Regions from separate parts of the Pseudomonas sp. C9D1 genome, predicted to be linked through region 2. Evidence: riboswitches for the same ligand, from Rfam matches in the RefSeq annotation. Region 2 holds a riboswitch; each other region holds the start of a gene.
The links. Region 2 has a riboswitch for cobalamin ahead of cobG (precorrin-3B synthase). Riboswitches for the same ligand answer to the same signal wherever they lie in the genome.

Region 1 (9,417 bases), 3.2 Mb from region 2:
TAAATGGCTGGCTATTTATACAGCTATCGACCCCTGCCGCCCAAGGGGATTTCGATCAGTGGGATGGCATCGGGCGCCACCCCACTTGGCTTCAGTAGAAGGCCACGGCTTTCAGCCGGTCCATCGAGTCGCCGAAGTGGTAGCTGAACGGACGACCCAGGGCGCCGGCCAGATGTTCACATTTCGATGCCAGGTCCATGTGGGTGTTGACGCCGACCTTGGCGTTCTCGTGTTCGACGCCCCCGACGGGGCCGATGACGAACTCGAACTGGTTCAGTTCGCGCTTGTTGCGAAGGGGAGTCGATCGGTCGGTCACGGCAGAGGTGACCAGGATCGTCTCCTGGCTCACCAGGGCCTCCATGGCCGGGTCTGCGAAGCGAATCTCCACCGGGATCTCGTCGTAGGAGTAAGGGGTGGAAAGGTTCAGCAGCATCATGTGGCGATAGGGGCTCCCTTCCTGCTCCGGTGCTTTCAAACCGATGAAGGGCAGGGCGGGCTCGAAGTGCGCCGTCACGTTGCAAACCGCCTCGCTCTGCATGCTCTGCGAGCCCTTGAGGGCCATGCCGACCAGGTCGGTCAGGCCGTAGGCCACGCTCAGGGATACGTGGTCGAGGCTGAAGTGAGCGTCGTACTCGCGAGGCAATTCGAGGGCCTCGGCGCGAGCTTTGGCCTCGGTGGGATCCATGGCGTCGGGGTGAATGGCCAGGTGCATGTCCAGCGAGGCGTTGCGGCCCTCTACGATGGCCTCGAGGGCGGCTTGCAGGGCCGTCTTCTGTGCCGGTTCCAGACCACCGAACAGCGGCTCGCTGAGCACCAGTTCCTGACTCAGGCTGCCGGCGACCCGAAAGGTGACCTTCTCCGGATCGATGCCCTGTGCATGAATCAGCGCTGACAATTGTTCGTGGTAGATCGGCAGGAGTTCGTCACCGAAAGTGGTATCGAGTACCGAGCGCTCGAAGGTGAGCGTGGCGAAATCACTGTCGCATCCACCGAGCAGGAGCGCGGCGGCAAGCAGTGACAGGGAGCGGGTGGTTCGGGGTGTGCTGGAGGTCATCGTGCGTCCTTGTTGATGGGCGGCGGTATTTCACCACAGGCCCTGCCCTGCGTGCATCGCTACGTCCCGTCCTGCTGCCGGCGGTCAACGCCGACGCAGCAGGCCAACGAAGAACAGCCCGCCGATGGCTGCGGTGGCGATGCCGATGGGCAGGTCCTCGGGGGCGACCAGGGTGCGGGCGGCGACGTCGACCCAGACCAGGAACAGCGCGCCGAGCAGGGCGGCGACCGGCAGCAGGCGGCGGTGCTCGGCGCCCACCAGGCGCCGGGCCAGGTGCGGCAGCATCAGGCCGACGAAGCCGATGGCGCCGCTGAGGGCCACCAGCACCCCGGTGAGCAGCGAGGCGCAGACGAACACCTGCAGGCGCACCCGCCGGGCGCTGAAGCCCAGGCTGACGGCGGTCTGCTCGCCGGCCATCAGGGCGTTGAGCCCGCGCGCCTGGGCGAGCAGCACGAGCAGCCCCAGGGCCAGGCAAAGTGCCGGCGGCCAGAGCAGCTCCCAGCGCGCGGCGCCGAGGCCGCCGAGCATCCAGAACACCACCGAGCTGGCGGCATGGTGGTCGCCGAGGAACAGCAGCAGGTTGACCAGCGCCATGCACAGGAAGGACACGGCGACGCCCGCCAGCAGCAGGCGGTCGCTCTCCAGGCGGCCGTGGCGGCTGGCGATGGCCAGCACCAGCAGGGTGCTGCCCAGGGCGCCGACGAAGGCGGCCAGGGGCAGGCTGAGCACGCCGATGAATTCGCCCAGGTAGAGCAGCACCAGCACCGCGCCCAGGGCCGCGCCGGAGCTGACCCCGAGCAGGTGCGGGTCGGCCAGCGGGTTGCGCGTGGCCGCCTGCAATGCGCCGCCCACCAGGGCCAGGCCGGCGCCCACCAGCGCACCGAGCAGTACCCGGGGCGCGCGGATCAGCCAGACGATGTGTTCCTGGCCACGGCTCCAGTCGCCCGCAGCGCTCATGCCCAGGCGCTCGGCGAGGATGCCCCAGACGTGGGCCTGGGGCACCGCGGCCGGGCCGAAGCCCAGGGCGACGATGCAGGAGAGCGCCAGCGCCACGGCCAGGCCGAGCAGCAGCAGGCGGTAGGCGCCGGGCGTGCGCACCGGGCTCATGGCGTCTTCCCGGCGAAGCGTTCGGGGTGCAGGCCGGCGGCCAGGGTCTCGATGGCCTCGATGTTCTCCACCGAGGGGGTGACGGCGAGGTAGGGCAGGACCAGGAAGCGCTGCTCGCGGATCGCCTCGACCGATTGCAGGGCCGGGTGGGCCAGGAGGAAGTCGCGCTTCTGCTGCCAGCTGCGTTCGCCGTAGTCGACGATGAGGATCACCTGCGGGTCGCGCTCGACCACGGTTTCCCAGTTGACCTGGGTCCAGCTGGCGGCGAGGTCGTCCATCAGGTTGTGGCCGCCGGCGGCGTCGATGATCGCTTGCGGCATGCCCAGGCGGCCGGAGGTGAAGGGGCGGTCCTCGCCGCTGTCGTAGAGGAACACCCGGGGTGCCTCGCCGCCGTTCTCCAGGCGTTTGGCCACCTCGGCCTGGCGCGTGCGCAGGCCGGCGACCAGGGCGTTGGCGCGGGCCTCGACGTCGAAGATGCGGCCGAGGTTGTCGAGGTCGCGGTAGAGGTCCTCCAGGCTGGCAGCCTCGCGCGGCATCACGTGGGCGCAGGATTCGCTCAGCTCGTACACCGGGATGCCCAGGGGCGCGAGGGTGGCCGGGGTGACTTCGCCGCCCACGCGCATGCCGTAGTTCCAGCCGGCGAAGAAGAAGTCGGCGTCGACGTTGAGCAGCGTTTCGATGGAGGGGTATTTGCGCGCCAGCTCCGGCAGGTCGCCCAGGGCGGCCATCAGCCGGGCGTCGGGGGTCTTCCAGCCGCTGATGCCGCTGTAGCCGACCATGCGCGATTGCAGGCCGAGGGCGACCATCATCCCGGTGAGGTTGATGTCCTGGCTCACCGCCCGCTGCGGTGCGCGTTCGAACACCACCTGGCGGTCGCAGCTGGTGACGCTCAGCGGGTAGTCGGTGGCCTGGGCGAGGGGCGCCAGGAGCAGGGCGAGCAGGGCGATAGGCGAAGGCTTCATGGGGTGATCCAGGTGATGCGCGGGTGGTCGGCGAGGGGGTGGCGGTCCACCAGAGCGTGCACGCCGAACACCTGTTGCAGCAGCTCGGCGGTGAGCACGTCGGTGGGGGTGCCGCTGGCCACCACGCGGCCTTGGTCCAGTACGTAGAGGCGGTCGCAGAAGGCCGCCGCCAGGTTGAGGTCGTGGAAGCTGGCCAGGGTGCTCAGGCGCAGCTCGCGCAGCTGCTGCAGCAGCTCCAGCTGGTAGCGCGGGTCGAGGTGGTTGGTGGGCTCGTCGAGCAGCAGCAGGCCTGGGCACTGGGCCAGGGCGCGGGCCAGCAGCACGCGCTGCTTCTCGCCGCCGGAGAGGCGGGCGAAGGCCTGCTCGCGAAGCCCGGCCATGCCCACCGCCGCGAGGGCTTCGTCGACGATGCGCGCGTCCTCGGCATCGTCGCCGTCGAACAGGCCCTTGTGCGGCGAGCGGCCCATGGCGACCACCTCGGCCACGGCCAGGCCGAAGTCCTGGGGGAACTCCTGCAGCACCACGGCGATGCGTTGCGCGCTCCAGCGCGGGCTGCGTCGCCAGAGGTCGTCGCCGTCCAGGGCCACCCAGCCGGAGGCCGGGCGCTCGGCGCGGTAGGCGCAGCGCAGCAGGCTGGTCTTGCCGCTGCCATTGGGGCCGATGAGGCCGACGAACTCGCCCGCGCGCACCTGCAGGTCGATGCCCTGCAGGAGCCAGCGCGGGCGGCCGTCGGGTGCCCAGGCGAGGTCGCTGATGTTCAGTGATGGCATGCCGGGCACTCCCTTTCGCCGGATCAGAAGCTGTAGTCGGCGGTGACGAAGAACGACCGCGGCTGGCCCAGCAGCCATTGCTGGCCACCGTTCTGCTGGGTGACGGCGTAGCGGCGGTCCAGCAGGTTGTTCAGCTCCAGGCCCAGGCGCGTGTCGGGCAGCACCTGCCAGCCGAGGTTGGCGTCGAGCACGGTGTAGCCCGGCACCTTCACGGTGTTGGCGGCGTCGGCATAGCGGGCATCGACGTAGCGCGCGCCGATGCCGGCGTCCAGGTCACGGCCCAGCTGCTTGCTCAGCCACAGGTTGGCGGTGCGTCGCGGCACGTCGGTGGGGCTGTTGCCGGAACGGGAGATCAGCTGGCCACCGGCGGACTCGTTGAAGTCGTCGTACTCGGCGCGCACCACGGCGGCGTTGGCCGAAACGTGCCAGCCCTGCTCCAGCGCCAGCTCCAGGGTGGCTTCCAGGCCATCGGAGGATTGCTGGCCGATCTGCTGGGTGGGCCGGGTCACCGACTCGCGGGAGAGCAGCTTCTTCTTGACGATGTTGTAGGCGGCCAGGGTCCATTCGCCGCGCCCGTCCCAGAACTGCTGCTTGAGGCCGAACTCGGTCTGCTTGGACTCGGTGAGGTCCATCTTCTGCTGGGTGGGGCTGAGGGTGATGAGGTTGCTCACCCCGTCCTCGCTGGTGGAGTACTGGCCATAGAAGGACAGCTGCGGCGTGGCGGCGAACACCAGGCCGGCGCGCCAGTTGCCGCCGGAGAGGCTGCGGTCGCTGCGGGTGTTCGCGCGCAGGTCGTTGCGGTCGATGTGGTTCTGGTCGCGGCGGATGCCGGTGACCAGGGACCAGCGCTCGTCGAACTGGGTGCGGTTCTCGGCGAACAGGGCGACGGTGCGGGTTTCGCTGCGCGAGTGCGGGCCGTAGGCCGAGGCGCTCTGGTAGTAGCCGGGCGTGGGGTTCCACGGGTCGACGTAGTTGCCGCCCACATCGATGTAGGGCGAGTTGTTCAGCAGGTTGAAGCGGATGCGGTTGAACTCGGCGCCCACCAGGGTGCGGCTGCTGAGGCCGAACAGCGAGTGGTCGAAGGTGAAGGTCTGGCGGTCGCCGATCTGCTCCTGCTCGTGCTTGATGCGCAGGTTCTCGGCGCGCTCCAGCTGGCCCAGGCCGGCGTCCCAGTTGTAGGCCTCGGCGTTGCGCCAGTAGCGGCGGCTCTTGATGTGGTAGAGCTGGTTGCTGGCGCTGATGCCCTCGGCCAGGGTCCAGTCGGTGACGAGCCGGGTCCACTGGTCGTTGTAGTGCTGCTCGGCGTTGTGCAGGTTGTAGTTCTTCTCCTTCAGGCTGTCGCGTAGGTGGCCGTCGATCAGCGGCGTGCCGAAGTAGTTCATCGGCGTGAGGTCGCCCTGGTCATGGGCCAGGGTGAAGGCCAGGTCGTCGCGGGCCTGCCAGCGCAGGGCGGCGCTGAGGCCGAGGTTCTTCGAGTCGCCACGGTCGATCCAGCCGTGGCTGGTTTCGCGGTTGAGGTTGAGGCGGTAGCTGAGGGTGTCGGTGAGCGAGCCGCCGCTGTCCAGTGCCATCTGCTGGCGGTCGTCGGAGCCGTAGCCCAGGCGCAGGCGGTTGCGGATCTCGCCCTCGAAGGGCTTCTTCGGCACCACGTTGATCACCGCGCCGGTGGCGCCTTCGCCGTAGAGTACCGAGGCCGGGCCACGGATCACGTCGATGCGTTCGACCATCCACGGGTCGGTGGGGAAGGTGACGGTGCCCATGCCGGTGTAGAAGCGCGTGCCGTCGTGAAGCTGCATGACCGAGGCGTGGCCGGTGAAGCCCCGGGCCGAGAGCGCGGTGCCGCCGTTGCCGGGGGTGCCAATGTTGCTGATGCCGGGGGAGCGGGTCACGGCGTCCTGTACGGTGGCGTTGTTGCGCCCGCGCACCTCTTCGCCACTGATGCTGCTGGTGCTGGCCGGGGTCTCCAGGGCGGAGAGGCCCAGGCGCGAGCCGGCGGGCAGCGGCGTGTCGAGGCTGATGGGGGCGTCGTCCGCCTGGCCGGTGACGGCGGTGGCGGGCAGGGCCAGGGCGCCGTCTTCGGCGTGCAGGGCGAGGGAGATAGAGAGCGCGAGCAGGCCGAGGGCGGCGCTTGCCGGAGCGTTGGAGCTGAAGGTGCGGGACATGTCGTTCCTATCACGTCAGGAATGAATGGAGCCCGGAGGGAATGCAAAGGCGTGCGCAGGCGCGAGCGCCCAAGCGAAAACCGGCCCGTGCCCGCCCACCGCGGGTTTGCCTATCGATGCTCCAGGCCGGTCTCCGGGCTTGCGAGGATCACGCGGCATTCGCCTTCCCATGCAGGTGCACAGTGGCGTTTCGAATGCAGCGCTCGCTTACCGTTGCGGGGGCAGCGCCGGACTGGTCCTGAGGACGCACCGGCTTCCCGTTTCACCCCACGCACGACGGCGTGGGACACCTGGAACGGCGCGCATATGACCATCCACACGCCCGGGCGTCAACGCCAGTGTGTTGCGGCAGATGGCGGAAACGCCCGTTCCAGAGCCCTGTCGACCTTGCCGGAATGCCTTCTTTTTTGTCATATCAACAATGTTGATTTGAGGGTTGGCGCTCACGTATCGTCCGTCCACGGGCTGCAGGGCGATTCCCTCGCGCTGGCCCTGTGGAGGGCTGCCGGCCCTCCATCCCGCAATCGCTCGCCGACCCCGGCAGAGCCAGGAGCCCTGTGATGACCGATACCCCCAACAGAACCCTGCCTTCGGGCCTGCAACTCCTCCAGGCGGCGATCGCCGGCAAGCTGCCCGCACCCGCCATCGGCGACACCATGGCGATGAAGGCGGTGGGCGTGGAGCCCGGACGCGTCTTCATCGAGGCGCGGCCGGATGCCCGCCACCTCAACCCGGCCAACGCGGTGCACGGCGGTTTCGCCGCCACCTGCCTGGACGGTGCGGCGGCCCTGGCGCTGTTCTCCACTCTGGCTGCCGACACGCCCTATTCGACGGTGGACCTGGGCGTGAAGTACCTGCGCCCGCTCAAGGTCGGCGAGCTGTACAGCGTCGAGGGCTGGCTGGTGGAGCGCACCCGCAGCCTGGCGGTGTGCGACGCCCATATCCGCGACGCGGCCGGCAAGCTCTGCGCCCGCGCCACCACCACCTTCAACGTGCGGGACTGAGCCATGCGCGAACTCATCGTCAAGGGCGCGGGGCGCCTGGCCTGGGAGGAGGCACCGTCACCGGTGCTGGATTCGCCGCTGGCGGCGCTGGTACGGCCCATTGCCTCGGCCTCCTGCGACCTCGATCGGCGCCTGGTGGCCGGGCTGACGCCGTTCAAGCCGCCCTTCGCCCTGGGCCACGAGTGCGTGGCCGAGGTGCTGGAAGTGGGCCCACAGGTGACCACGGTGAAGCGCGGCGACCTGGTCTCGGTGCCCTGGAAGATCGCCTGCGGCACCTGCCGCCAGTGCCTGGCGGGGCGCAGCACGGCCTGCACCGGCGTCGCCCGCCACGCGGCCTATGGCGTGCCGGCCGGCGGCCACTGGGGCGGGCTGTTCTCCGAGGTGGTGCGGGTGCCCTTCGCCGACGCCATGCTGGTGGTGCTGCCGCCGGGGCTGGACCCGGTGGCCGTGGCCAGCGCCAGCGACAACCTCACCGATGCCTGGGTGGCCACCAGCCGCCCGCTGGCGACGCGGGAGGAGGCGAAGGTACTGGTGGTGGGCGGCACCGAGAGCCTGGGCATTCTCGCGGTGCAGATGGCCCGCGCCGCCGGAGCGGCCGAGGTGGATTACCTGGATGGCGACGGCTACCGCGATGACCTCGCCGTGCGCAGCGGCGCCACCTTGCGCAACGGCACCGACGGCGCGCTGAACGAGCGTTACGACCTGGTGGTGTCCGCCACCCGCGACCCGCAGGCCCTGCGCACCGGCCTGCTGGCGCTGGCGCCGGGCGGGCACTGCTCGTGCATCGGCATCATCTTCGAGGACCCGGCCATCCCGCTGTTCGGCATGTACATGCGCGACGTCACCCTCTCGGTAGGCGCCTGCAGCGTGCGCCCGCACATCCCCAGGGTGCTGGAGCTGGTGGAGCAGGGGCATTGCGACCCGCTGCTGGTGAGCCCCAGCGTGGTGCCCTGGGAGGAAGCGACCGAGGCATTGATCCAGCCGCTGGCCAAGTGCATCGTGGTGCGCGAGCGCATCACCACGGCGGGCTGATCAGTCGAGGCGGGCGGCCAGGGATTGCATGACCGAGTGCCAGGCGATCCGGCCGTCCGTGTCGGTGGTGTCCAGTGCGGCGCGGATGACCCGGCGCTCCAGATCGGTGGCGCGGTGCTCCACGTCATGGCCTTCCGCGCTGAGGGAGAGGCGCTTGTAGCGATGCTGTTCCGGGTCGCGCTGCTGGGTCACCAGGGCGCGTTCGAAGAGGTGGGTCAGCGGGCGGTGCAGTGCCTGCTTGCTGACGCCGAGGAGGGCGGCCAGTTCGCCGACGTTGATGCCGTCGACGCGCCGGATGGCGTAGAGGATGCGATGGTGCACGCGCGACAGGCCGAGGGTTTCCAGGTAGGCGTCGGCGTCCACGGTGAGGCCGCGGAAGCCGAAGTGCAGCAACTCCAGCGCGACATCCAGATCGTCCAGGCGTCTGATGTCGGCGGAGTCCAGTTTGATTTTCCTGTCGATGACCATGGGCAGCTCCCGGGCGCGATGGGCGGGGATGCTACCGGCGCCGTCGGTGGTGGTCCAGTTGCAACCACAGCGGATGCCGGCAACCGAGCCGGCCCGCGCACAGGAGGAACTGCGTGATGAAACTGATCTATGCCGGAGCGTCGCCTTTCGCCCGCAAGGTCCGGGTGCTGGCCCTGGAGGCCGGGCTCGCTGCGGGCATCGAGATGCTCGACACCGCCGTGCTGCCGATCAAGGAGAACGCCGAGGTCAACCGCGCCAACCCGCTGGGCAAGATCCCGGTGCTGATCACCGTCGAGGGCGAGGCGCTGTTCGACAGCCGCGTCATCTGCGAATACCTCGATGCCCTGCAGAGCGGCGACGCCTTCTTCCCCCACGGCAGCGAACGCTGGACCTGCCTGACCCGCGCGGCCCTGGCCGACGGCCTGATGGATGCGGCGCTGCTGGTGCGCTACGAGGGCGCCATCCGCCCCGAGGCGTTGCAGTGGCAGGAATGGAAGGACGGCCAACTGGGCAAGATCCACCGCGCGCTGGACGCCCTGGAAGCCATCGCCGGGCAGCTCCAGGGCCCGGTGGACATCGCCCAGATCGCCGTGGGCTGCGCCCTCGGCTACCTCGACTTCCGCTTCGCCGACCTGGGCTGGCGCAATGGCCACCCGGGGCTGGAACGCTTCTTCGCCGCCTTCTCCGAGCGTGAGTCGATGAAGGCGACGGTGCCGGCCTGACACCGCTGCGTAGGGTGGATGGCGCTCCATCATCCACCAGCGGAGTCATATGGAAACCCGGAGCCCTCGTAGGTCGGGTGCAACCCGACAACGACCGTGCACAGGCCCACGCGGGTTTCACCCGCCCTACGATCTG
Region 2 (9,417 bases):
ATATCGTGCCGGTGCTGTTCACCGCCGCCGGCCGCCAGAGCGCCATGCCGCCCAACCTCGCGGTGGCCGCCGTGACCACCGTCGGCTACGCCGGCGTACTCGCCGGGCCTGCGCTGGTGGGCTTCGTCGCCCAGGGCCTGGGCCTGGTCACGGCCTTCATGATCCTCGGCGCGCTGATGCTCTCGGCGCCGCTGACGGCGGGGCGTTTCGCGCGGTGAAAAGCCAGAGAAACTGAAACCAGATCAACCGCCCGTGTGGGTCAGCATCTCCGGCACTGCCCGTTCTTCGACTATTCGTTCCTGCACCCAGCGCAGCACCTCCGCTTCATCGCGGATGCGGTACCACTCGCCTTCCGGGTAGAGGCTGGCGGTGGGGCCGAGGTCGCAGGGGAACTGGCATTGGGTGCGGGTGATGTGCACGCCGCCTTCGCACTCCAGCTTGCCGGCGGCCTTGAGGGTTTCCCGCAGTTTCTTCCACAGCGGCAGCGCACCACGGCGGGTGCAGCGCGGGCCGTTGCACAGCAGCAGGCGGCGGGCGTGGGGCGGGATGCAGGACCAGGCGTGGCTGCTTGGCAGCTCCGGCACGCCGACGCAGGCCAGGTGCAGCTCGCGGCGCTCGACCAGGGCGACGGCGGCGCCGGCCGGGTCGCTGTCGTACTGGCCCAGCAGGCTGGCGACGAAGAGTTCCCCGGGGGCGTCGAGGCGGCCCAGTTCGCTGCGCAACCAGTCGAGGTGCTGGGCGCTGGACTGCGGGTCGAGGTCGATCACCAGCAGCGGGCGCGGGCTGGTTTGCACGGCATGCAGCAGTGCATCGAGGCCGGCGCCGGTGTCGACGATGTCGGCGAGTGCCGCCTCACCGCGCAGGGCACTCAGCTGGCGGCGGAACAGCTCGGCGAAGGAGCCGGTGTCGAGGTCGGGCCCGGCGAACAGCACGCGGGCGTAGGAAGTAGCGGTCATGGTGTTTCCAGTTGGGGGACGAGGGCCTGCCAGAGGCCGTCGAGGGAATCGAATTCGCGGGTGACCGGAGGCAGCTCGGGGCGCTTGAGGATCAGCACCGGCAGGCCGCGCTCGCGGGCCACCTGCAGCTTGGGCTCGGTGGATTGGCTGCCACTGTTCTTGCTGATCAGCACGTCGGTGCCGAGGCGATCGAACAGCGCGCGCTCCTCGTCCAGGCCGAACGGCCCGCGCGAGGCGATGACCTCGAAACGCTCGCCCGGTGCCTGTCCCTGCAGGCAGCGCACCGTCCAGTGCTGGTGGGCAGGAATTTCGCCGAGGTGCTCCAGGGGTTCGCGGCCAAGGGTGAAGAAGGGACGCTGGAAGGCGGCCAGGGCGTCGATCAGCCCGGCCCAATCGACAACCTCGCGCCAATCGTCACCCTCGCCGGCGCGCCAGCCGGGGCGACGCAATGCCCAGCAGGGCACGCCCGCCAAAGCGGCAGCGCGGGCGGCGTTATGGCTGATCTGTGCGGCATAGGGATGGGTGGCATCGAGCAGCAGGCCGATGCCGTTGTCCTCGATGTAGCGCGCCAGCCCTTCGGCACCGCCGTAGCCGCCGACGCGCACCTGGCAGCTCAGGTCGGCCGGCACCTTGCCGAGGCCGGCGAGGCTGTAGGTGTGTTCGGGGCCCAGGCGCCGGGCCAAGGCCAGGGCCTCGGTGACGCCGCCCAGCAGCAGGATGCGTTTCATGGGTGCTCCAGGGCCTGCCCCACCAGGTTGCCCTGGCGGTCGATGGCGAAGACTTCCAGGCTGACGCCGGCCGGTACGGTACGACGGGCGAAGGCCAGGGCGTGGGCGCAGACCGTATCGCCCAGGGGCACCCCGGCGGCGTGGGCCAGCGCCAGTGCCTGCTGGCTGGTGTTGGCCCCGCGCATGGCGTCCTGCAGCTCGGCATCGGCGCCCAGGCCGGCGGCCCATTCGGCGAGCAGCGGCAGGTCGATGCTGGAGTGGCGGCTGTGCAGGTCCATGTGGCCGGCGGCGAGCTTGCTGATCTTGCCGAAGCCACCGCACAGGCTGAGCTTTTCCACCGGTGCCTTGCGCAGGTGCTTGAGCACGGCGCCGGCGAAGTCGCCCATCTCGATCAGCGCGGTGTCGTCGAAACCATAGCGGTGGCGCATGGCGTCCTCGCTGGCGTTGCCGGTGCAGGCGGCCAGGTGGGTGAAGCCGTTGGCGCGGGCGACGTCGATGCCCTGGTGGATGGAGGCGATGTAGGCCGAGCAGGAGAAGGGCCGGACGATGCCGGTGGTGCCGAGGATCGACAGGCCACCGAGGATGCCCAGGCGCGGGTTCATGGTTTTCAGCGCCAGCTCGGCGCCGCCCTGCACGCAGACGGTGACCTCGAAGCCGCCGGCGTGACCGCGCTCCTGGGCCAGGCGCGTGAGGTGCTCGGTCATCATCCGCCGTGGCACCGGGTTGATCGCCGGCTCGCCCACCGCCTGGGTCAGGCCCGGCTTGGTGACGGTGCCGACGCCGGGCCCGGCGTGGAAGCGCACCCCCGGTTCGACGGCCAGGCGCACCTGGGCATAGATCAGCGCACCGTGAGTCACGTCCGGGTCGTCGCCGGCATCCTTCAGGGTGCCGGCCTCGGCGCCGCCCTCGATCAGGCGGCAGAACTCCAGGCGCATGAGCACCTGCTGGCCCTTGGGCAGGACGATCTCCACCGCGTCGCTCGCCGCGGCGCCCAGCAACAGGCGCGCCGCCGCCAGGCTGGTGGCGGTGGCACAACTGCCGGTGGTGTAGCCGCTGCGCAGGGGCGCCGGCTGTTCGGGGGTTTCGTCACGCATGGCGGGATCGTGCAGGGCAGGACTCGGCGGCGCTCGGCGCCAACCTAGGCATCCTTGAGCACCTCGAGCAGGGTGATGGGCAGTGCCGAGCGCCAGGTGTCGAAGCCGCCCAGGGGCTGGGCCTGGGCGATGGCGATGCGGGTCAGCTCGCCGCCATGGGCTTCGCGGAAGGCCACCAGCACCGCCTCGCTCTGCAGGGTCACGGCATTGGCCACCAGACGGCCGCCGGGCTTGAGCTGGCGCCAGCACCGCTCCAGCACGCCGGGTTCGGTGACGCCGCCGCCGATGAACACGGCATCGGGCGCGGGCAGGCCGTCGAGGGCGGTGGGGGCCTGGCCGGCCACCAGGTGCAGGCCGGGCACGCCGAGGGCGTCGCGGTTGTGGCGGATATGTGCCTGACGGCCCTCGTCAGCTTCGACGGCGATGGCGCGGCAGGTGGGATGGGCGCGCATCCATTCGATGCCGATGGAGCCGCTGCCGGCACCCACGTCCCAGAGCAGTTGCCCGGGTTGCGGCGCCAGGCGCGCGAGGGTGATGGCGCGAACGTCGCGCTTGGTCAGTTGGCCGTCGTGGCGATAGGCGTCGTCGGGCAGGCCGCAGGTGAGCGGCAGACGCCGGGCCTGCTCGCCGGCGCGGCAGTCGATGGCCACCAGGTTGAGGGCGGCGACCTCCATGGCCGGCCACTCGCCGGCAATGCCGTCGATGCGCCGCTCGGCCGGGCCGCCCAGGTGCTCCAGCACGGTCATGGCGCTGGGGCCGAAGCCGCGTTCGTTCAGCAGGCCAGCGATAGCAGCGGGGCTTGCGCCGTCGTTGCTCAGCACCAGCAGGCGGGCGCCGTCATGCAGGTGCAGGTTGAGTGCAGCGAGGGGCCGCGCCACCAGGGAGACCAGGCTGGTGTCCTGCAGCGCCCAGCCCAGGCGCGCGGCGGCCAGGGAGGTGGACGAGGGCGCGGGTAGCACACGCAGCTCGTCGGCGGGCAGCTGCCGCGCCAGGCTGGCGCCGACGCCGAACAGCATCGGGTCACCGCTGGCCAGCACGCAGACCGGCGCGCCACGGCGTTGCAGCAGCGGCTCCAGGGAGAAGGGGCTGGGCCAGGCACTGCGCCGGGCGCGGATGCAAGGGGGCAGCAATTCCAGCTGGCGCGGGGCGCCCACCACCTCCTCGGCGGCCAGCAGCGCATGGCGCGCGGCCTTGCCCAGGCCGGCGTAGCCGTCCTCGCCTATCCCCACCAGCGTCAGCCAGGGCTGCATGCGTTTTTCCTCGTATCCGACCGTGCCGCGTCCGTTGGGCATCCGACAACCAGCCGCATCCCACAGCCGCGCAAAGCGGGCATAATAGCGCCCTTCACCGGTTGCCGGAGCGCCCACTGCGCCCGGCCTAAGAGGGAACACGGTCCAAGCCGTGGCTGCCCCCGCAACTGTATGCAGCGAGTTCTCGCGATCCGTGCCACTGGGAAACCGGGAAGGCCGCGACGGACACTGACCTGCCAGCCAGGAGACCTGCCGGTGACACCAGTCGCGTGTGCACGCATCGAGCGGGGTGTCTCGGTGCCAGGGTTCCCCGTGCGGGGAACACGGTCGCCGCGGCAACTGACCCGGTGACCACGGTGAAACAGGCTCCCTCCAGCGCTCCATCCGTCCGCCCCTCGGCCTGCCCGGGGTTGCTGCGCATCGTCCCGGCGAAGGATGGCGGCATCTGCCGCATCAAGCTGCCCTGCGGTCGCCTGCAGGCCGGCACGGCCGAAGCCCTGTCGATCGCCGCCCATGGCCATTCCGGCGGCGTGCTGGAAGCCACCAACCGCGCCAACCTGCAGATCCGTGGCGTGACCCCGGGCCGCGAACAGGCGCTGATCGCCGAGCTGCTGGCCATCGGCCTGGGCGCCGCCACGCCGGGCGCGGACGATGTGCGCAACCTGATGGTCAGCCCCGCCGCCGGGCTCGACCCGCAGGCGCTGCAGGACATCCGCCCCCTGGCCGCGCGCCTGCTGGCCCTGCTGGAAGACAACCCGCGCTTCCACGTGCTTTCGCCCAAGTTCGCCCTGCTGCTGGACGGCGGCGAAGCCCTGGCGATGCTCGACCACCCCAACGACATCTGGCTGGCCGCCATGGAGCCCGGCAAGGACGGCCTGTTCGCCTTCGGCCTGGCCGGCTGCCCGCCCCGCGAAACCGGCGACGCCCCCGCCCTGGCGGCGGTACCCGGCGCCCGGGTGCCGGCCCTGGTGGAGGCGCTGCTGGACCTCTTCCTCGAATTGGCCACGCCGCAGCAGGCCCGCATGCGCGACCTGCTCGGCAGCCTCGGCGCCGAGCGCTTGCTGGCCGAACTGCGCCAGCGCCTGCCCTTCCCGCTGCACGACGCGGGCAACTGGCGCCGCGCTGCCAGCGACCTGCGCCCCGTCGGCGTGCTGCCGCAACTGCAGGCCGGCCTGTACCTGGTGGGCGCCATCCCGCCCCTGGGGCGCCTGCAGGCCAGCCAATTGCTGACCCTCGCCGAACTGGCCCAGCGCCACGGCGACGGCAGCCTGCACATGACCCCCTGGCAATCGGTGCTGCTGCCCAACGTGCCGGGGCAGGAAACCGCCCCGCTGCTGGCCGAGCTCGCGGCCCTGGGCCTGTGCACCGATATCGACGCGCCCCTGGTGCGCATCCAGGCCTGCACCGGTTCCGCCGGTTGCGCCAAGGGCCTGGCCGACACCAAGGCCGACGCCCTGACCCTGGCCGCCGTGCTGCCCGACGGCGCCCAGGTGCACCTGTGCGGCTGCCCGCGCTCCTGCGCCGCCGCCAACGTGGCGCCGCTGACCCTGCTGGCCACGGGCGACGGCCATTACGACCTCTATCGACGCGACGACGGCGCCGGTGGCTTCGGCCGCCCGCTGGCGCGCGACCTGGACATACACGCGGCGGCCGCCTGGCTGGCCGCCACGCCTGACAGCTGGAGCTCCACCGAATGATCGATTACATCCGCGATGGTCAGGAGATCTATCGCCACTCCTTCTCCATCATCCGCGCCGAGGCGGACCTCTCCGCCATCCCGCCGGACCTGGAGAAGCTCGCCGTGCGCGTGATCCACGCCTGCGGCATGGTCGACGTGGTGCAGGACCTGCGCTTCTCCCCCGGTGCCGGAGCCGCCGGCCGCGCCGCCATCGCCGCTGGCGCGCCGATTCTCTGCGATGCACGCATGGTGGCCGAGGGCGTGACCCGCGCGCGCCTGCCGGCGGACAACAAGGTCATCTGCACCCTCAGTGACGCCGGTGTGCCGGAGCTGGCCCGCGAACTGGGCAACACCCGTTCGGCCGTGGCACTGGAGCATTGGCGCGAACACCTGGAAGGCAGCGTGGTGGTGATCGGCAACGCGCCCACCGCGCTCTTCTACCTGCTGGAGATGCTCGATGCCGGCGCACCGAAACCGGCGCTGATCCTCGGCTTCCCGGTGGGCTTCGTCGGTGCGGCGGAATCCAAGGACATGCTCGCCGCCGACAGCCGTGGCGTGCCCTACGTGATCGTGCGTGGGCGCCGTGGCGGCAGCGCCATGGCGGCGGCGGCGATCAACGCCCTGGCCACGGAGGTGGAGTGATGGGTGCGCAGGAACATTCCGGCAAGGGCCGGCTGATCGGCCTGGGCGTTGGCCCCGGCGACCCCGAACTCATCACCCTCAAGGCCCTGCGCCTGCTGCAGTCGGCCCCAGTAGTCGGCTACTTCGTGGCCAAGGCGAAGGCCAACCTGGGCCAGGGCGGCAATGCCTTCGGCATCATCGAGCAGCACCTGGTGGAGTCGCAGCTGCGCATGCCCCTGGTCTACCCGGTGACCACCGAGAAGCTGGAGCCGCCGCTCTCCTACGAGGATGTGATCAGCGACTTCTACGACACCGCCGCCCAGCAGGTCGCCCAGCACCTGGACGCCGGCCGCGACGTGGCGGTGATCTGCGAGGGCGACCCGTTCTTCTACGGCTCCTACATGTACCTGCACGACCGCCTGGCCGAGCGCTACGAGGCCGAAGTGGTGCCGGGCGTGTGCTCCATGCTGGGCAGCGCCGCGGTGCTCGGCGTGCCGCTGGTGTACCGCAACCAGAGCCTTTCGGTGCTCTCCGGCGTGCTGCCGGAAGCGGAGCTGAAGGCGCGCCTGGCGGACGCCGAGGCGGCAGTGGTGATGAAGCTCGGCCGCAACTTCGACAAGGTGCGCCGGGTGCTCGGCGAGCTGGGCCTGGATGGCCGCGCCCATTACGTGGAGCGCGCCACCATGGGCAACCAGCGCATCCTGCCGCTGCACGAGGTGGACCCGATGGCCTCGCCCTACTTCTCCATGATCCTGGTCCCCGGCCAGAAGTGGAGAGGGTGATGGACGCACGCAAGGCCCCGGCCATCCTGCTGCTCGGCCAGGGCGGCCTGCCCGTCGCCCGGCGCATCCAGGCGCTTTATCCACAGGCCCGCGTGCTCGGCCTGGCCGGGCGCGTGGCAGGCGCCGACGAAACCTACGCCGAATTCGGCGAGACCCTGCGCGGGCTCTACCGCGACGACAGGCCGATCATCGCCCTGTGCGCCGCCGGCATCCTTATCCGCAGCCTCGCTTCGCAACTGGCCAGCAAGGGCGCCGAGCCGCCGGTGCTAGCCGTGGCCGAGGACGGCAGCGCGGTGGTGCCGCTGCTGGGCGGGCTCGGCGGGGTCAACCGCATGGCCCGCGAGATCGCCGCGCAACTGGAGGTGGCCCCGGCCATCACCACCAGCGGCGAACTGCGTTTCGGCACCTGCCTGCTGGAGCCGTCGCCGGGCTATGCCCTGGCCGATATCGAGCAGGGCAAGCGCTTCGTCTCCGACCTGCTGGGTGGCGAGCCCGTCCGCGTCGAGGGCGAGGCGCCCTGGCTGGAGAGCGCCAACCTGCCCCTGGCGGAGCAGGCGCAGCGGGTTATCCACATCACTGCCGAGCAACGTCCCGATGCCGCTGACGAGCTGCTGATCCACCCCCGCGTGGTGGCTGCGCGCCTCGACGAGGCAGCGGACGCCGGTGCCGTGCGCCAGGCCCTGGCAACCGCCGGGCTGGCCAGCGGCGCCCTCGCCTGCCTGCTGGCCGCCCCCGAACGCATGACCGACGCCACGCTGGCCGCCTGCGCCGACGAACTCGGCGTGCCATTGCGCTTCGTGGTCAACGAACAGGCACTGCCGCCCCTGCACCAGCACCTCTCCGGCGTCCGCCTGTACCGCGCGGAGCGGCCGCTGGATGTGGAGCGCATCGGCCAGCGCCGTGGCCGCCTGACGGTGGTAGGCCTGGGCCCGGGCGCCGCCGAGTTCATGGTCCCGGCCACGCGCCGCGCCCTGGACGAGGCCGAGGACCTGCTGGGCTACGAGACCTACATCCGCATGGCCGGCCCCTTCCGCCCGGAGCAGGTGCTGCACTGCACCGACAACCGCGAAGAGCTGCAACGCGCCCGCCACGCCTTCGAGCTGGCCGCCAGCGGGCGTCGGGTGGTGGTGGTGTCCTCGGGTGATCCGGGCGTGTTCGCCATGGCCGCCGCCGTGCTCGAAGCCCTGGACGACAACCGCGACCCGCACTGGCAACGGGTGGAGCTGCAGGTGTTCCCCGGCGTCTCCGCCGCCCTGGCCACTGCCGCCAAGGCTGGTGCGCCCCTGGGCCACGACTTCTGCCTGATCTCGCTCTCGGACAACCTCAAGCCCTGGGAGGTGATCGAGCAACGCCTCGACCACGCCGGCGCCGCCGACCTGGCCATGGCCTTCTACAACCCCATTTCCAAGGCCCGCCCCTGGCAGCTGGCCCGCGCGCTGGAAATCGTCGCCCGCCACCGCCGCCCGGAAACCGTGGTCGTCCTGGGCCGCGACATCGGCCGCCCGGCCGAGGCGCTGACGCTTACCAGCCTCGGCGAGCTGCGCCCGGAACAGGTGGACATGCGCACCCTGGTGATCATCGGTTCGTCACTGACCCGGCGCATTCCCCGCCCCGACGGCCAGGACTGGGTGTACACCCCGCGCTGGTATCGCTGAGGCGGCACCAGCACCTGGCAAGACGCGAAGCAAGGGCGGACGGTTCGACATGACCGGCCGCCCTTTTCCTGCACGCCAACGTTGCAAATCCCTTCGCGCATCAAGAAAATGCGATTAATTTTCATTTGCTACCGATTCTTCGGTGACCCCATGTCGTCTCCCCATCTCAGTGTGCAACGCCTCTACAGCGACCATCACGGCTGGCTGAAGAACTGGCTGCGCGGCCGCCTTGGCAACGCCGCCGATGCCGCCGACCTGGCCCAGGACACCTTCCTGCGCCTGCTCGCCCGCCGTGAGCAGCTGGAGATCGCCACGCCACGCGCCTTCCTGCGCACCGTCGCACGGGGACTGGTGATCGACCACTGGCGCCGCGAGGAACTGGAGCGGGCCTACCTGGAATCCCTCGCCCACCTGCCGGAGGCGCAGACGCCGAGCCTGGAGGAGCGCGAGCAGATCCTCGAGTTGCTGGAGCGCATCGCGCGCATGCTCGATGGCCTGAAGCCGAAGGTGCGCACCGCTTTCCTGCTGGCCCAGTGCGAGGGGCTGACCCATGTGCAGGTGGCCGAGCGCATGGGCATCTCCCTGCGCTCGGTGGAGCGCCATGTCGCCGACGCCCTGTTCCATTGCTACCAGCTGCGCTTCGCCGAATGAGC
Region 3 (9,417 bases), 3.6 Mb from region 2:
CCGGCGCCCGTTCAGAGAAGCACACAGCCTGCACGCCACCAGACGGCAAAGCCCGGTGCGGGCGGCGGCTGAATAAAAAGCAGAATCAAGGAGTAAGTGGCATGTTGATCAAACGTCTGAGCTACGGCATTTCCCTCGCCTTGTGGGGAACGGCCAGTGCCACCGCAGCCCAGGTCAACCCGATCGAGCTACCCGAGTCGAAGGTGACGGGGAAAGCGGTTATCGATGAAAACGCCGTGGACGCCTTCGCCAGCATGGCGACCCTTGTGGGCGAAGAGCAGATCCGCGACCTCAACGCGCTGGACCTGTCGTCCGCGCTGCGTCGCACGCCCGGGGTGACGGTGTCGCGCTTCAACCCGGTCGGCTCGTTCGGCGGAGCCGAAGGTGGGGCGGTCTACATCCGGGGCATGGGGGCCAGTCGCCCCGGCAGCGAGATCAAGACCTTCATCGACGGCGTTCCCTTCTACATGCCGGTTTGGAACCATCCGCTGCTGGACTTGCTGCCCATCAATGGCATGGAGCGAATCAGCGTCTACAAGGGCCCGCAACCGCAGAACTTCGGCAACACCTTCGCCGCCATAGACCTGACGCCACGCGCGGCCGCAGCGGGTGACCACCAGAACGGCACACTCCAATTGACCGGAGGCAGCTTCCGCACGTTCACCGAGCAGGCCAGCCTGACCGGGCGCAGCGGCGCACTGGGCTACAGCCTGGCGCAAGGCACCGCCCGCTCGGACGGTGACCGTGCCGATGGCGACGGCCGCCTGAACAACGGCCTCGCCAACTTCAGCTACCAGCTCGATGACAACTGGTCGGTGGCGCTGCTCGCCTTGCACGCGGACAACCGTGCCTCCGACCCCGGCCAACAAGGGCGGCCCGACACCAGGAGCGGCGAGTTCAATACCCGTGGCAGCCTGGTATCGATGACGCTCGCTCACGAACACGAGCAGTCCCGAGGCAGCCTCAAGCTCTATTACAACGAAGGTCGCGGCAGCGCCCTCGACCAGACCGGACTCGACGGCGACACCATCACCGACTTCAGCATGCAGGGCCTGCGCTGGTCCGAAAACCTGATGCCCTGGAATGGCGGCGAGATCGCAATGGGGCTGGATATAGACCAGATGGAAGGCCAGGTGGCCTTCAAGCGCTTGGCGCCGGCTCCCCGTGACGACTTCGATACGCCCACCTTGCGACTCATCTCCCCGCACCTGGGGCTCAGCCAGGCGATCGAACTGAACCCGGACTGGACGCTCACGCCTTCGGCCGGCATCCGTGGCTATGACCACAACGTCTACAAGAGCGAAACGGCACCCCATGCCGGACTGCTGCTTTCCACCCAGGACCTCGAGTTCCGGGCGAACCTGTCCAGGGGCGTCAACTACCCCGGCCTGGAAACCTCCGTTCTCTCGCACCTGATTCCAGCCCTGGGTGAAAGCTGGCGTGAGCTGGAGCCGGAGCGCATGGACCACAGGGAACTGGGGGTCAAGTTCAACCCCACCCAGAGCGCGACCCTCGACCTGGCCGTATTCAAGGACAAGCTGCAGAACCGCTACCTGTTCGCCTTCCCCCCGGCCGTGACCCAACCCGCCTACGTGAACCTGGGCGACTACGAGATAAAGGGCGCCGAAGCCTCCTGGCAGCAGAGCTGGAACGAGAGCTGGAGCAGCTTCCTCGGCTTCACCTGGCTCGACCCCAGCCTGCGCAACCTGCCTTACGCGCCGCGACGCTCCTTCTCGCTGGGAACCACCTACACGACCGGCCCCTGGCGCCTGAGCGCAGACGCGCAGTACCAGAGCAGGATGTATGTGCTGCAACAGGAGCGGGTCGAGGGCGCGAGCAACTTCGAGCAAGTGGACAGCTTCACCGTGGTCAACCTGCGCCTGGGCTATGCCCTGCCCGAGCTCGGCGAGGAGGGCGAGGTGTTCCTGGCCGTCGAGAACCTGTTCGACCGTGACTACGCGTACCGCACCGGCTACCCCATGCCCGGCACCTCAGCCCAGGTGGGCGTGAGGATGGGCTTCTGAAATTTCACGACCTGGCTCATCGAGGAGACAAGCTTATGAAGTGGACAAGACACCTGATCGTGCTCTGGGCGCTCACCGGCGGCTACGCACTGGCCGACAGCCAAGCGGACCGACAAGCCATCGAGCACCTGATGAAACACACCTGGGAGCGCCCGGAGGCGGCATTGGACGTCGGCCCGGTGACCCTGGAAGGCGACTACGCCATAGCGGGCTGGACGCAAGCGGAACGAGGTGGGCGCGCCCTGCTCACACGCGTGCAGGATCACTGGAAAGTGGTGCTGTGCGCGGGCGACGGACTGCTCGACGAAGCGACCCTGAAGGATGCCGGGCTGGCCCAGCGAGAAGCGAGCGACCTATTGCGAGCCGTACGCACGGCGGAGTCGGTGATAGCGCCGGAACGGGTCCGGCAGTTCTCGCGCTTCAAGGGCATCGTGCGCGTGGATGCTCACGCCGGGCACGGTGACCCGCAACACTGACCTGGGGCCGGGTGCATGCGAGGACATGCACCCGGCTTGCACTCAAGCAGCCGCGTGGTGCAAACGCACGTTGAACAGCGGGCCTTTGCTGTAGCGCGACAGCGCCTTGGCCAGAGCCAGCACGCCCAGGTCGATCAGGGGCTCCACCAGGATCACACTCATGTAGGCGATGCCGAAGGTGCCGACGGAGGCCAGGGTCTCGCTGGAAAAACCATGCCCGTAGAAGGCCCAGAACCCGACCCAGGCGACGATGCCGCCCTGATAGGCGGTGGACAGCGCCAAGGCCTGGGTGTAGCGCGTTTCCACATAGGGCGTAGCAGACGGAATGAGACGGTTCGCCAGCAGGCTGATGCCCCACAGCGGCACCAGCAGGGTGGTGACGTTCATGCCGTACTGGGGCAGGTCGAAGGGCGCGAAGAACAGGCCCTGGATGAGCAGCCCGGCAGCCAGCCCGACCGCCGCCGCCCCCGCACCGAACATCAGCAGCAAGGTCGAGCCGAGAATCAGGTGGACCTCGGAGACGCCCACCGCGTGGTGCGGCAGCACCTCGAAGAAGCAGAACACCAGGGCTGTGGTGATCAAACTGCGCAGCGCCAGCGCGGTCACACCGCCGTTGCGGCGGATGCTGTCGACGGCCATCTTGGCCGTCAGGCCAAAAGCCGCTACTGCCGTGCCATAACTGAGGAAGATCTTCGCGCCTTCTACGACGCCAGGTTCGATATGCATGGGTGGTGCTCCGTGCCGCGCCCACCGCGCGACGATAGGGATGACTAAGGGGGCCGGGCTTTCGCCCGCTTGCTGATGGCAGGTCTCCTGGCTCGCAGTTCACCGCTCAACCCACCTTCCCAGCCGTCGCCAGTGGTACATCGGGCATCGCGCTCTGCTCACAGTTGCGGGGGCAGCCATGGCTTGGGCATCTCGCCGACCATGTTCCCTCTTAGTTCCGGGGCACCCGGAAAACCATCGGCGGAAATGGTACCGATTCCCGCCACGGCGGCATAGAAATCCTTGAACCCCGATCACCGGGGGTGCGACAGCTCGCCACAGGGTCATCACGCCCCGGGCCTGAGGCGGTCGCTCGGGACGAGCGGCACGGCGGCCTGCGGTGGAACGTCGCAGTTAAGCCCCGGCGCCGGCCTTGCTAGTTTCCCGTCCCGGGCTGACCAATCCCATGGATCGGCAGCCCGACCGCATGCGGGCACCCCTCGGGTGCCCGGCCACCATCCAGGGATCGGATACCTCGAGGCGCTCAAGGAACGCCGCCGTTCCCGGATCAACCGGTGCACCCGCAAGGGCGCCCGAGAGTCTGCGAGAGAAGGGAAAAGGCATGGTTGTCTCTGCATCGTTTCGTCCCCTGTGGTTGCGCCGCACGCTGTCCATGGGGCCTGCCACGGCCTGGCCATTGCTGCTGGCGGCATGCGGGCAACTCCAGGCCGAGGAGCGCCCCACGCTGGTGCTCGACAGCACCACGGTCACCGCCACACGTAGCGCCAACAGCAGCTTCGCCCTGCCCGCCTCGGTCTCCACGGTCGACCGCGAGAACCTCGACGACGCCCAGGCGGACACCCTCTCCCGCGTACTGCGCAGCCTGCCCAACGTGAACGTCGGCGGCGGCCCGCGCCCGGCTTCGCAGAGCCCTGCCATCCGTGGCCTGCAAGGGCCGCGCATCATCCTCAGCGTGGATGGCGCCCGGCGTAACAACGAAGGCGGCGTGAACAGCCCCCTGCTGCTCGACCCGGATTTCATCCGCCAGATCGACGTGGTGCGCGGCCCGATGTCGGCCGCCTACGGGAGCGGCGGGCTGGGTGGCGTAATGGCATTCGAGACACTGGCGGCGGAAGACTTCGTCGCCCCCGGGCAAACCTTCGGTGGCCGCGCCAAAGTGAGCTATCGCAGCGGCGACGAATCCGCCTCCACCAACCTCACCGCTGCGGCCTTGAACGACCAGGGCGATGTGCTCGCCAGCGCCACCTACCGCGACTACGGCACCATTCACACTGCCAAGGGCGGTACGGATGCCGAATACCCCAACGATGGCGACCTCACCGCCAGCCTGTTCAAGGCGGGGCTCAACCTGGGGGACCTGAACCGCCTGGAGCTGGGCCGGCAGACCTTCGACGACGACTTCACCGGCCCCACCAACCCCGGCGGCAACCTGCTTTTCCCTTTCGATCAGGACAGCCACCGCCGCCAGGAGCAGTACACCGGCAACTGGCTGTTCCACGATGCCGACCGGGCCCTGCTGGATGGCAGGCTCTCCCTCTATCGCACCCGTTATAGCCTGTCGGGCCATAGCCGCTCCACACCGCCCCAGCCGGACACCTCGGGCATGACCCGCACGGACGGCGGCAGCCTGCAGAACACCACCACCTTCGAACTGGGCGAGGACTACCGCCAACGCCTCACCTACGGCCTGGACTACTACGAGGACACTGCCGAGAACACCTCCGCCGGCCAGGCCAACTCGGTGCTGCCGGACGGCAAGATGCGCGCGCGCGGCGGCTTCCTGCAGAGCGAACAGGAGCTGTTCCAGCGCTGGACGCTCATCGCGGCGCTGCGCCATGACGACTACAAGCTCTCCTCCCCCGGGCAGGACAGCACCCACCATGACCGGCTCTCGCCGAAGCTGGCGCTCAAGTACCAGCCGCTGGATGCCCTGGGCCTGTTCGTCAGCTACGGGGAAGCCTTCCGCGCTCCCACCATGACCGAGATGTACGGCAACCTGAACACCAACAGGGCGCTGTTCAACTTCCGCGCCAACCCGAACCTGAAGCCCGAGGCCAGCAAGACCTGGGAAGGCGGTTTCACCCTGGACTTCGGCCAGCTGCTGGCCCCCGAGGACCGTTTTCGCCTCAAGGCCACCTGGTTCGACGAGGAGGTGGAAGACCTCATCGACCAGCAGACCGTGGGCACCTACACCCGCCAGGCGCCCTTCGCCGGTACCGGCCTGATCTTCCAGCGCCGCAATGTCGCCAAGGCCGAGCGCCGTGGTGGAGAGGTCGAGGCCGCCTACGAGTACGACCGCCTCACCCTCGGCTTGGGGTATTCACGCCTGCGCTCGCGCAACGCCCAGACCGGAGCAGACCTCTACGCCCCACCGGACAAGCTCGCCCTCACCCTGGACTACCGCCTGGATGAGCAGTGGTCGGTCAACTACCGCAGCCAGTTCGTCCGCGCACAGGACTACGACGACACCCTGCTGCGTCGCCGCGACGGCTATGCCCTGCACGATATCGGCCTGACCTGGGAGCAGGACCCCTACCGCGTGGACCTGGGCGTCAGCAACCTGTTCGACCAGGCCTACGCCACCTACCAGCAGAGCCAGGCCAATACCTTCACCTACGAGGAAGGCCGCAGCGTCAACCTCACCCTCAGCTCGCGCTTCTGAGAGACCGTGCCATGACCGCCGCCCGCCTCACCCTACTCGCCTTCGCCGCCCTGCTCGGAGCCTGCGCCAGCCCTCCACCGCCCGGCCCTCGCACGGTGGTGATCGACTTCGCCCTCCAGGCCAACGGCCAACCCGCCCGTTGCGGTGCCACGCTGGGGCCACTGGGGGTGGACGCCCGCCCGGCGACCCTGCGCGATGCCCGTTTCTACGTGCAGGACCTGGCGCTGATCCGCGCGGACGGCAGCCACGAGTCGGTGGCGCTGGAGCGGGACGACTGGCAGGACGGCCAGGTGGCCCTGCTGGACTTCGAGGACGCCAGCGGCGCCTGCCAGGGCGGCACGACCGCCACGCACCACCAGGTACGCGGCCAGGTGGCGGCCGGCGACTATGTCGGGCTGGCCTTCAGCCTCGGCGTGCCCGAGGCGCTCAACCACACCAGCACCGAACTGCAGGGGCCGCCCCTGGATATCGCCGCCATGGGCTGGAGCTGGCAGGCGGGACGCAAGTTCGCCAAGCTCGAGGTCAACCCGGAAGGGGGCGTGGCCAAGGCCGACGGCTCACGCGCCGCCAGCTGGTACCTGCACCTGGGCTCCACGGGCTGCAGCGGCAACCCGCTCACCGGCGAGACGGTCGCCTGCCTGCGGGGCAACCGGGTGCCGGTGACGCTGCCCCGCTTCGACCCGGCGCGCGACGCCGTGGCCCTGGACCTCGGTAGCCTCCTGGCCGGCAGCCAGGTCGGCCGCGACCTGGGCGGCGCGATGGGCTGCATGAGCGGCCCGGACGACCCCGAATGCCCCGCCGTCTTCACCCGCCTCGGCCTCGACCTGGCCAGCGGCCAGCCGCTGCCCGCCGGCCAGGTGGTCTTCCGCGTGGTGCCGCGCCCATGAAGCCGGGCCATCGCGCCCTGCTGGCGGCCGTGATGGCGCTGCTGTCGGCCGGCGTACAGGCGCAAGAATGGGACTGGCGGCTGCCCAGCCACGTGCCGGCCCCACGGGTCCCCGCCGACAACCCCATGAGCGCCGCCAAGGTGGAGCTGGGCCGCCGGCTGTTCTACGACCCGCGCCTGTCCGGCAATGGCACCCTCGCCTGCGCGGGCTGCCATGACCAGGCCCGGGCCTTCAGCGACGGCACGCCGCGCTCCCGTGGCAGCAGCGGCGCCGCGACCCATCGCAATGCACCCGGCCTGACCAACGTCGCCTGGAACGCCACTTACAACTGGGCCAACCCGGCGGTGGTGTCCCTGGAGCGGCAGATGGAAGGCCCGCTGTTCGGCGACGACCCGGTGGAGATGGGCGTGAACGATGCCAATCGCCCACGGATTCTCCAGCGCCTGCGCGACGAGCCCCTGTACCCGGCGCTGTTCGCCAGGGCCTTCCCGGACGATCCCGAGCCCATCCGCATGGCGTCGGTGATCCGCGCCATCGCAGCCTTCGAGCGCAGCCTGGTGTCGGCCGACAGCCGCTACGACCGCTTCCTGCAGGGTCGCCTGCAACTGACCGCCGCTGAACAGCGCGGCATGAACCTGTTCTTCGGCGAGCGCGCCGAATGCCACCACTGCCACGGCAGCTTCAACTTCAACGACCAGGTGGTCCACGCCCGCACCCGCGAGGTGGAAACGCCCTTCCACAACACCGGGCTCTACGACCTGGATGGCCAGGGCGCCTACCCCTTCCCCAACCGGGGCGTCTTCGAGCTGACCGCCCAGGCACAGGACATGGGCGCCTTCCGCGCCCCCAGCCTGCGCAACGTGGCCCTCACTGCGCCCTACTTCCACGACGGCAGTGCCGCCACCCTGCGCGAGGTGCTGCGCATCTACTCGGCCGGCGGCCGGGCAATCACCGACGGGCCGCTCAAGGGAGACGGTCGCCTCAACCGGCACAAGAGCGGGCTGATTGCCCGCATCGAACTCAGCGAAGCGGAGCTGGGCGACCTCGAAGCCTTTCTCGGCAGCCTCACCGACCTGAGCCTGCCCAACGACCCCCGCCACGCCAACCCCTGGCCGGCGGGCACGGAGTTCCTACCCACCCACACCCAGGAGGTCGCGCACCCCCAAAAAGCCAACCGCTTCACCACGGACCCATGACGGCCTGGCCGTCGAACACCCTTCATTGCTGATCCATCAAGGAGAACCACCATGAACATCAAGATCGCCAGCAAGAAAACCCTCACCGTCGCCGGCCGTGCCGGTGCCTGCTGTGGCGCCTGCTGCGCCCCGGTCGGGGTGAACTGAGCCCAGCCCGCGTCGGTGCCCCGCACCGACGCGGTCCATCCAGGGAAGCCGCGCCAAGGAGAAACCATGCGCCTGGGATTCAACTTCACCCTGGGGGAAACCACCCCCCTGGTCCGTCGCCTGCTGGCCGAAGGGCGGATCGACTACGTGGAACTGCTGATCGACAACTTCCTGACCCTGGAGCCCGACGCCATCGCCGCCGCGTTTCCCGCGCCCATGGGCTTCCACATCATGTTCTCCCGCTTCATCGAAGCCGAAGAGGCCGCCCTCGCCGACATGGCCAGGCGCCTGCGCCAGCTGATCGACCGCGTGCAGCCGCTCTACGTCTCCGACCATGTGGCGCGCTTCAGCCACCAGGGCCGCCAGCTCTACCACCTCGCCGAAATCGACTATGCCGCGGACTACGAGCAGGTGCGCCGGCGCGTGGATAACTGGCAGCAGTTGCTCGGCTGCCAGGTGCTGCTGGAGAACTACCCCTCCATCCTGGACGGCGGCCGCGATGCGCCAAGGTTCTTCGAACGCCTGTGCCGGGACACCGGGGCGGGGGTGCTGTTCGACATCTCCAATGCGGTCTGCGCGCACCGCAACTGCGGCCTGCCCCTGGACGCCTGGCTGCCGGTGATCGACGCGTCCCGGCATTTCCACGTGGCCGGCTACAACCTCTCCATCCTCCAGCCGCACCTGGTGCTGGACACCCACGACCAGCCCCTGTCGGACGATACCCTGGCCTTCATCGAGCGCTATCGCACGCGCTTCGAGCACCCCGGGGCCACCCTGACCTACGAGCGCGACGACGCCTTCGTCGACCGGGATATCGACGCCGACCTGAAGCGCCTGCGCACCCTGTTCCCCTTTGCGGAGGCCCGCCTGCATGCCTGACAGCCCGCGTACCGACAGCCAGCTCCTGCACGCACTCTTCCACCCGCAGCGCCAGGGCGACTACCCCCGAGACTCCAAGGCCTTCGTGCGCATCGACACCAGCCTGCGGGTCTACTGGCACAGCCTGTTCGACATCTGCCCCGGCCTACTCGCCCTTTCCGGCCCCGATGGCCTGGCGATCTTCCGCCCCTTCATGGCCTGGGCCGTTGAGCAGGAGCTGTCGTTCAACTGGGCCTGGTACCTGTGGGTCGACCTCTGGCTGCGCCAGTCGCCCTTTCACCAGCAGGTGGAAGACGAGCTGCGCTACAGCCTGATGGCGGCCTCGGCGGCCCGCTGGGCGACGGGTGATCGCTCGTCCCACCGGGGCATCGTCCTGGGAGCGGCCGACCTGCCCGACCTGGTATGCGGCTGGAAAGCCAC

Region 1: linked by a shared signal. The riboswitch ahead of ACXI0U_RS13200 (TonB-dependent receptor) and the one ahead of cobG (precorrin-3B synthase) in region 2 are both predicted to bind cobalamin.
Region 3: linked by a shared signal. The riboswitch ahead of ACXI0U_RS11285 (energy-coupling factor ABC transporter permease) and the one ahead of cobG (precorrin-3B synthase) in region 2 are both predicted to bind cobalamin.

The regions. Positions count from the first base shown of each region.
Region 1 is NZ_JBSZIE010000002.1:1,072,417-1,081,833, reverse strand. Features, by position in the region: gene ACXI0U_RS13220 (hypothetical protein) at 92-1,054, opposite strand; gene ACXI0U_RS13215 (FecCD family ABC transporter permease) at 1,139-2,161, opposite strand; gene ACXI0U_RS13210 (ABC transporter substrate-binding protein) at 2,158-3,123, opposite strand; gene ACXI0U_RS13205 (ABC transporter ATP-binding protein) at 3,120-3,893, opposite strand; gene ACXI0U_RS13200 (TonB-dependent receptor) at 3,917-6,055, opposite strand; cobalamin riboswitch at 6,163-6,364, opposite strand; gene ACXI0U_RS13195 (PaaI family thioesterase) at 6,616-7,059, shown strand; gene ACXI0U_RS13190 (zinc-dependent alcohol dehydrogenase) at 7,063-8,091, shown strand; gene ACXI0U_RS13185 (MarR family winged helix-turn-helix transcriptional regulator) at 8,092-8,559, opposite strand; gene ACXI0U_RS13180 (glutathione S-transferase) at 8,676-9,281, shown strand.
Region 2 is NZ_JBSZIE010000002.1:4,232,300-4,241,716, reverse strand. Features, by position in the region: gene ACXI0U_RS27455 (MFS transporter) at 1-218, shown strand, start outside; gene ACXI0U_RS27450 ((2Fe-2S) ferredoxin domain-containing protein) at 243-956, opposite strand; gene ACXI0U_RS27445 (cobalt-precorrin-6A reductase) at 953-1,684, opposite strand; gene ACXI0U_RS27440 (cobalt-precorrin-5B (C(1))-methyltransferase) at 1,681-2,778, opposite strand; gene cbiE (precorrin-6y C5,15-methyltransferase (decarboxylating) subunit CbiE) at 2,823-4,028, opposite strand; cobalamin riboswitch at 4,110-4,299, shown strand; gene cobG (precorrin-3B synthase) at 4,385-5,725, shown strand; gene ACXI0U_RS27425 (precorrin-8X methylmutase) at 5,722-6,348, shown strand; gene ACXI0U_RS27420 (precorrin-2 C(20)-methyltransferase) at 6,348-7,109, shown strand; gene cobJ (precorrin-3B C(17)-methyltransferase) at 7,109-8,764, shown strand; gene ACXI0U_RS27410 (sigma-70 family RNA polymerase sigma factor) at 8,915-9,415, shown strand; gene ACXI0U_RS27405 (FecR domain-containing protein) at 9,412-9,417, shown strand, end outside.
Region 3 is NZ_JBSZIE010000002.1:653,025-662,441, forward strand. Features, by position in the region: gene ACXI0U_RS11275 (TonB-dependent receptor plug domain-containing protein) at 102-2,024, shown strand; gene ACXI0U_RS11280 (copper uptake system-associated protein) at 2,060-2,500, shown strand; gene ACXI0U_RS11285 (energy-coupling factor ABC transporter permease) at 2,543-3,226, opposite strand; cobalamin riboswitch at 3,287-3,480, opposite strand; gene ACXI0U_RS11290 (TonB-dependent hemoglobin/transferrin/lactoferrin family receptor) at 3,828-5,888, shown strand; gene ACXI0U_RS11295 (MbnP family copper-binding protein) at 5,900-6,775, shown strand; gene ACXI0U_RS11300 (MbnH family di-heme enzyme) at 6,772-7,971, shown strand; gene mbnA (methanobactin) at 8,023-8,118, shown strand; gene mbnB (methanobactin biosynthesis protein MbnB) at 8,185-8,997, shown strand; gene mbnC (methanobactin biosynthesis protein MbnC) at 8,990-9,417, shown strand, end outside.